2 linked regions of the Lichenibacterium dinghuense genome follow. The main gene of each other region encodes a partner of the protein of the gene in region 2 in a complex. Links are inferred from orthologs where the notes say so. Each region holds a gene or a part of one and is shown on either strand. Other genes may lie near its edges.

Evidence for each region. Proteins that work in one complex are often made in the same cells at the same time.
Region 1: the proteins of hfq (region 2) and L7N97_RS12675 are in contact, whole or in part, in a crystal structure (PDB 3VU3), measured with the Escherichia coli proteins. The link is inferred for Lichenibacterium dinghuense from one-to-one orthologs.

What each region holds. Positions count from the first base shown.
Region 1 is NZ_JAJLMN010000001.1:2,617,693-2,621,713, forward strand. What follows is about bases 546-3,442. They hold L7N97_RS12675 (catalase), read right to left. Parts: upstream 3,136-3,442; coding sequence 955-3,135; downstream 546-954. In the rest of the region: ppa (inorganic diphosphatase), read right to left, coding at 1-232; L7N97_RS12670 (hypothetical protein), read right to left, coding at 244-468.
Region 2 is NZ_JAJLMN010000001.1:5,629,540-5,633,481, reverse strand. The notes cover bases 789-3,606. They hold hfq (RNA chaperone Hfq), read left to right. Parts: upstream 789-1,962; coding sequence 1,963-2,250; downstream 2,251-3,606. Other genes in these bases: hflX (GTPase HflX), read left to right, coding at 2,294-3,606; ntrX (nitrogen assimilation response regulator NtrX), read left to right, coding at 789-1,709. Also shown: L7N97_RS27095 (sensor histidine kinase), read left to right, coding at 1-335; more of ntrX, read left to right, coding at 342-788; more of hflX, read left to right, coding at 3,607-3,667; mazG (nucleoside triphosphate pyrophosphohydrolase), read right to left, coding at 3,809-3,942. UniProt on the Escherichia coli protein: RNA chaperone that binds small regulatory RNA (sRNAs) and mRNAs to facilitate mRNA translational regulation in response to envelope stress, environmental stress and changes in metabolite concentrations.

The sequences.
Region 1 (4,021 bases), 3.0 Mb from region 2 along the record:
GATCCCCGAGCACCAGGACGTCACATGGATCGCCGTCCTCCGACAGCGTGCGCGGGATGAAGCCGTAGTTGCCGGGACACCGCATCGCGGTTTGCAGGAATCTGTCGACGAAAAGGGCGCCGGTCGCCTTGTCGAACTCGTATTTGACCGGCTCGCCCCCGACCGGGACCTCGATGACCGCGTTGAACTCCTCCGGCGCATCCCGTCCGATCGGTATCAGGTCGATGTTCATGATCCCCTCCGTCAAGCGTGCGAGGGGCAGCCGAAGGGGGCCCCGAAGGAGGCCCAGCCCAGCGGCAAGGGAGAGAAGTTCGGAGACACTTCGATCGAGGCGCCCGGCGCTGGGGCATCCATGAGGTCTTCCGACGGGGGGACCCGCTCGCGTGCGCGCGTCAGGATCGAACGCAATTCGCCTTCGTCGACGCGATCCGCGACCATCAGCATGCGCACGATCGGGTCGGCGATCATGAGCTGAATATTTTCAGGTAAACACCGCACGGCGAGCCTCCGCTAGCCCGATGGAGGGCTAAAGCAGGAGTCATCAGCCAAAATGGCGGTTGAACGGGAACTCCATCCCGGTTGCCTATTTCTAGGGAAGTCCGCGTTCGAAGGCAAGACCCCCGACGTACCATCGTCCGGGAAATCGACGGGATCGTGCGCGAGGTCGCCCCGTCGAGACCATGCGCATGTCCCAGGGATCAAGGACGCGACCCGGGCCGAGGTTCCGCGGCCCCATGTGCTGTTTCGTGCGCCGGCTCAGCCGTTCCCCTGGGGCCTGGGCGGGCGACCAAGCCGGAGAAGGCTCACCACGCCTCGCTCGGAACGACGTTCGGCGCCGGATGTCGCCCATCCGTCGAGAACGATGCCTCCCGCATGTCGCCGGAGGCCGTGTCGCAGGGGCGACGCACCCTTCGGCGACTCCGGTCCGATCCTCCGGACACCCTGCGCTGACGTTCAGGCCGCCACGGCCTCGATGTCGCGGTCGTGGTAGCGGTGCTTCTCCAGGCCCTTGACCAGCGCGTCCACAGCCTCCGCGGCCGAGCCCGCCGTCACGCCCTGCTCGGGGGCGCCCGCGGCCGGCACCGGCAGGTGCGCCTTGGCGATCAGCGCCGCGCCCTCGCCCATGAAGGCGAGCGGCTTGCCGTGCTTGAAGGCTTCGGCCACGAAGGCGAGCGCGAGCCCGGTCTTGGCCAGCACCCCGGCCGACGCGCCGCCCGGCACCGCCACGGCGTCGTAGATCACCGAGGGCGCGTTGACCGCCGGCCGGTCCACCTTGACGCTCTTGCCGAGCGAGCAGGTGATCGTGCCGCCGTGCGCCGCGATCACCTCGATCACCGCGCCCCGCGCCTCCAGCGCGGAGCGCAGCGCGCCGAGCTGCTCGCCGTCGACGCCGTTCCCGGCCAGCACCGCGACCTTGCGGCCCTTGATGCCCTTCGCGGGCTTGTCCTGCGACAGCGCCGGCGAACGGTCAACCTTGAGGCGGCCGCTCGGCATCTCCTTCGGCTCGGCGACCGCGGTCGCCACGGGCTTCGGGGCGGCGCGCTTGCACTCCTCGATGTCGAGGCCCGTCTGCTCCGCCACGCCGGCCGCGAGGTCGGGATGGATGTTGACGAGGAGGTTCGCCATCACGGCCTTCGGCACCGCCTTGGTCTCGCACTGGTTCAGCTCGAAGGCGATGCCCTCGATGAGGTGCTTCTTCTCCCACGCGGCCAGCGAGTTGAAGAACATCGTCGCCTGGGTGAAGTAGTCGGTGAAGCTCTTCGAGCGGGCGCGGATCTTGTGGCCGTCGACCTTCTCCGCGTAGGAGCGGAAGGCGTCGACCGCCTCGGGCTGGTGCATGGGGTGGGTGCCGCCGAGCGCGCTCGGGAAGTAGCTCACGCGGCCCTTGTGGATCGTGTTGCGGGCGAAGCCGTCGCGACGCCCGTTCGACACCGGGTTCAGCGGCCGGTTGATCGGCAGCTCGGCGAAGTTCGGGCCGACGCGGCGCAGCTGCGTGTCGAGGTAGGAATGCAGGCGCCCCTGCAGCATCGGGTCGTTGGTGAAGTCGATGCCCGGCACCACGTGGCTCACGCAGAAGGCCACCTGCTCGGTTTCGGCGAAGTAGTTGTCCGGATTGCGGTTCAGCACCATCCTGCCGACGATGCGGACGGGCACGAGCTCCTCGGGGATCAGCTTGGTGTCGTCGAGCAGGTCGAAGTCGAAGGCGAACTCGTCCTTCTCCTCGACGATCTGCAGGCCGAGCTCCCATTCGAGGAAGTCGCCGCGCTCGATCGACTCGAACATCTCGCGGCGTTGGTAGTCCGGGTCCTTGCCGGCCGTCTTCTGCGCCTCGTCCCACACCTGGGAATGCACGCCCTTGACGGGCTTCCAGTGGAACTTGACGAAGCGGCTGCCGCCCTTGGCGTCCACGAGGCGCCAGGTGTGGACGCCGAAGCCCTCCATGTGTGCGAAGGAGCGCGGCAGCCCGCGGTCGCTCATCACCCACATGATCATGTGGGAGAGCTCGGGGGAGAGCGAGGCGAAGTCCCAGAACGTGTCGTGCGCCGAGGCCGCCTGCGGGATCTCGATGTGCGGCTCGGGCTTCACGGCGTGGATCAGGTCGGGGAACTTGATCGCGTCGTTGATGAAGAAGACCGGTATGTCGTTGCCGACGAGGTCCCACACGCCGGCCTCGGTGTAGAACTTCACCGCGAAGCCGCGAACGTCGCGCGGCGTGTCGGCCGAACCGCGCGAGCCCGCGACCGTCGAGAAGCGCGTGAAGATCGGCGTGCGCTTGCCCTTGGCCGCGAAGGGCGCCGCCATGGTGATGTCGCTGAGGTCCTCGTAGGATTCGAAGTAGCCGTGCGCGCCCGCGCCGCGGGCGTGGACCACGCGCTCCGGGATGCGCTCGTGGTCGAAGGCGGTGATCTTCTCGCGCAGGAGGAAGTCCTCGAGCAGCGAGCCGCCGCGCACGCCGGCCTTCTCGGAGTTCTGGTCGTCCGAGATCTTCAGGCCCTGGTTGGAGGTCATGGCCTCGCGCGGCTCGATCGTGTCGCGCTTCAGCGCCTCGGTCTTGGCCGTCCCGGTCGATGCGTGCGTGGACGCGTCGTGCGCGCCGCCGCCCTGGGGAGGGGCGTAGCCGGTGTCGTGGGTCATGGGATCAGTCCAGATCGAAGAAACACGCCGACAACGGCCGAAGCCTGGGAAAGGTGCTCCCTGACGTCCCAGGCGCCGTGGATCCCCTGGCACGTTCGATGCCGCAAGCCCCGCCCGTCCAGACCCCCTCGGGCGGGCTCGGGCCGTGGCAGGTTCGGACCGTGCGTGGAGCCTACCGGCTTCGGCAGGGGCTTCCCTCCGGACCGGGTTTCTGCGGACGCCCATTTGGAACGGCGCGATCCGACGGTTGGCTTCGAGCCGGGAACCCGAACGGGTCTTCGACCGGCGGCAACGCGCGGATTGCGATCGTCGTCGGATCGGCGAGTGCGGTCGTTCCCGAGGCACGGACACGGGTCCGGAGGTCGAAGCCCCGAGGCGTAAGGCGACCACGTCGGGTCTCACCACGAATCTCCCGGCCAGCCGCGGCACCGCTTGTCCGGACCACGGCTTCATCGACCCGACCGAAGCGCAATCCAATGCGGGGCCCTCGTTTGAGCTCGGGAGGTGGGCCAACGACGTGAGTTCGAGGCGTCGTCCGACCCACTCGATCTCGGGAACGTGCAGATCCTGGATTACGGGGAAGTCCTCGACGCCAACCCGGCGAGTTGGAGGAGACGCGTCCTCGCAATTCAGCCGAGAGCGCCGAGGCGCCGCGCGCGCCGGTCGCGGACGACCGGAGGCCTGCGCAGGGATCACGGAAGCCGCGAGCGACACGCCCTGGATTCCAAGTCCCACGGATGCCGGATGGACGGCATAGGGGCACCGACCCGCTCGTGGCGCGCCGCCGTCGCACTTGCGCGCATCGAGCGAGCCGCCCGCCGACGTCGCGACGCGAGCTTTCGGAGAACGCCGGAGCGTCGGCGCCGAACGTTGGGTTCGAAGATCC
Region 2 (3,942 bases):
AGGACCGGGAGCAGGGCCGGATCGCCGTGTCGCTCCACCGCGCGCCCGACGGGCAGGCCGTCATCGACGTGGTCGACAACGGCAAGGGCTTCCCGACCGAGAACCGCCAGCGCCTGCTGGAGCCCTATATGACCACGCGGGCCGAGGGCACCGGGCTCGGCCTCGCCATCGTGGCCAAGATCCTGGAAGATCACGGCGGCGGCATCGAACTGCTCGACGCGCCCGGCGGCCGCGGCGCCCGGGTGCGGATGCATTTCCCCATCGACGCGCCGGCCCGCGCCGACGCCACCACCGGCGTCGACGCGGCGCCGGGCCCCCTCACCGAGAAAGCCTGACCCGCCATGGCCACGGATATCCTCATCGTCGACGACGAAGCCGACATCCGCGACATCGTTTCCGGCATCCTGTCGGACGAGGGCCACGGCACGCGCGTCGCCAAGGACGCCGACGACGCCCTGGCCCTGCTCGCGGCGCGGCGGCCCCACCTGATGTTCCTGGACATCTGGCTGCAGGGCTCGCGTCTCGACGGGCTGCAGCTGCTGGAGATCATCAAGGAGCAGCACCCGACGCTGCCGGTGGTGATGATCTCGGGCCACGGCAACATCGAGACGGCCGTCTCCGCGATCAAGATGGGCGCCTACGACTTCATCGAGAAGCCCTTCAAGGCCGACCGGCTGGTTCTGGTGGCCGAGCGGGCGCTCGAAACGTCGCGGCTGAGGCGCGAGAACGTCGAGCTGAAGACGCGCTCGCTCACGACGGACCGCGTGGTGGGCCGCTCGACCAGCGCCAACCAGCTCCGCCAGGTGATCGACAAGGTCGGGCCGGCCAACTCCCGCGTGCTGATCGCGGGCGCGCCCGGCACCGGCAAGGAGCTGGCAGCCCGCATGGTGCACGCCGGGTCCAGCCGCGCGGCCTCCCCCTTCGTGGTCATCAACGCCGCCACCATGCTGCCCGAGGCCATGGAGACGGAGCTGTTCGGCGTCGAAGGGGCGGACGGGCGCGGCCGCAAGGTCGGCGCGCTGGAGGAGGCGCACGGCGGCACGCTCTTCATCGACGAGGTCGCGGACATGCCCCGCGAAACCCAGAGCCGCATCCTGCGCGTCCTGGTGGACCAGAACTTCCAGCGCGTCGGCGGCACGGCGCGCGTCCACGTCGACGTCCGCATCATCTCCTCGACCGCCCGCGACCTGCCGGCGCTGATCGCGGAGGGCCACTTCCGCGAGGACCTGTTCCACCGCCTCGCCGTGGTGCCGGTGCGGGTGCCGGCGCTGTCGGAGCGCCGCGACGACATCCCCGAGCTCGTCGCCTTCTTCATGGATCAGGTGTCGGCCAACACCGGGCTGCCCAAGCGCCGGATCGGGGCGGACGCCATGGCAGTGCTGCAGTCGCACGACTGGCCCGGCAACATCCGGCAGCTCCGCAACAACGTCGAGCGGCTGATGATCTTGGCGACCGGAGACCCCGAGGCCGAGATCACCGCCGACATGCTCCCCTCCGAGATCGGCGCGCTGGTGCCGGCGACGCCCAACGGGGCAGGGGGCGAGAAGCTGATGAGCCTGCCGCTGCGCGAAGCCCGCGAGGTGTTCGAGCGCGAGTACCTCGTCGCCCAGATCAGCCGCTTCGGCGGCAACATCTCGCGCACGGCCGAGTTCATCGGCATGGAGCGCTCGGCCCTGCATCGGAAGCTGAAGTCCCTCGCCATCGACTGATCCGGGGGACGCGAGGGAAATCCCGCTTGCGACTTCTGCTTGTTCCTGCCTCTAATGCGGCGGGATGCAGGCGGCCCGGCGACGGATCGGGCGGCCCGCGCGGCGCGCCCTCGGGGCGACGGGGCGCGGGCGCGACCTCACCCGCGGGAACGCCCGGACGACGCCTTGACGGGCCGAGGACGGATCCGTCGCGCGGGGGCGAGGCCGCGGCATCGAGACCGCGAACAAGCGGCGACGAGCAGTGGACAGGACCATGGCGGCTGAACGAACACAGAACCTGCAGGACACGTTCCTCAACTACGTGCGCAAGAACAAGGTCCCCCTCACCATCTTCCTGGTCAACGGGGTCAAGCTGCAGGGTGTGGTGACGTGGTTCGACAATTTCTGCGTCCTCCTGCGCCGGGACGGCCACTCGCAACTGGTCTACAAACACGCCATATCGACCGTGATGCCGGGACAGCCCATCCAGATGTTCGAGTCGCCCGAGGACGTGCCGGCCGCCGCGGCCGCCGCCGCCCCGGCCGCCGAACGCCTGCGGTGAGCGCGGTCCCCGGCGGCATCGGACGAGCCATCGGGACACGCGATTGAAGTCGAAACACGGGGACGACGGCACGGACGCCGTCGAGAAGACCGCCGCCGAGGCCACCCGCACGCTGGTGGTCGGGCCCTACCCGACCGGGCGGGGCTCTGCCGCGCGCGAGGCGCGCTCGCCCGAGGCGCGCATCGGCGAGGCCGTGGCGCTCGGCGACGCCATCGACCTCGACGTCCGCCGCGACGTCATCGTCAACCTCGGAGCCGTGCGGCCCTCGACCTACCTCGGCAAGGGCAAGGTCGAGGAACTCGCGGAGGTCTGCGAGGAACTGGAGATCGGTCTCGTGGTGATGGACTGCGCCCTGTCGCCGGTCCAGCAGCGCAACCTCGAGAAGGCGTTCGGCACCAAGGTGATCGACCGCACCGGCCTGATCCTGGAGATCTTCGGTCGGCGCGCGCGCACCAAGGAGGGGACGCTACAGGTGGAACTGGCCCACCTCGCCTACCAAAAGTCCCGCCTCGTGCGATCCTGGACACACCTGGAGCGCCAGCGCGGCGGCTTCGGCTTCCTCGGCGGGCCCGGCGAGACGCAGATCGAGACCGACCGCCGCCTGATCGAGGAGCGGATGGCGCGGATCGAGCGGGACCTCGACCACGTGAAGCAGACCCGCGCGACCAACCGGAAGACGCGCGTCGACGTGCCGTTCCCGACCGTGGCGCTGGTCGGCTACACCAACGCCGGCAAGTCCACGCTCTTCAATCGTCTGACCAAGGCCGCCGTGCTGGCCGACGACATGGTCTTCGCCACCCTGGACCCGACGCTGCGCGTCGTGCGGTTGCCGCACCGGGGCAAGGTGATCCTGTCCGACACGGTGGGCTTCATTTCCGATCTCCCGACCATGCTGGTCTCCGCCTTTCGGGCGACGCTGGAGGAGGTCGTGTCGGCCGACGTGATCCTGCACGTGCGCGACGTCGCCCACGAGGACACGCAGGCGCAGAGCGCCGACGTGCTGGCGATCCTGCGCGAGCTCGGCGTCGACGCCGAAGACCGCGAGCGCGTGGTCGAGGTGTGGAACAAGGCCGACCTGCTCGACGAGGACCGGCTCGCCGCGACGCTCGACGCTGCCGCGCACAAGCGTGCGGACGAGCGGCCCGCGGTGGTGTCGGCCCTGACGGGGCAGGGGGTCGACGACCTCCTCGCCACGGTGGAGCGTCGGCTCGCCACCCACGCGACCTCGCTCCACGTCGATCTCGACCCGAGCGACGGGCGCGGCCTGAACTGGCTCTACGAGACCACCGAGATCCTGGCCCGGCAGGACGGCGAGGACGGCACGATCCACCTCACGGTCCGCGTGGCGCCGGAGCGCATGGAGCGGGTGCAGAACCGCTTCCCTCAGGCCGAGCGCGTCCCGGCCGAGACGCACTGAGGCGGGTTGCCCAAGCCCGTCGGGGGCAGGGCGAAGCCCTCGAGGGCAGCTCTCGCGCCTCCTCCAAATACGACAGAGTGCGGACTACCGAGAATCCAGGCCGGAGCGGCGGCGCCGAAGGGCGCCCTGCCCTGGACCTGTTCAGGCCTGCCGTTCCAGCGCTTTCGCCTCGGTCCACAGCGCCTCCATGGCGTCGAGGTCGGCCTCCTGCAGGCTCGACCCGCGCGAGGCCAGTGACCGCTCGATGTGGCCGAAGCGCCGCTCGAACTTGCGAT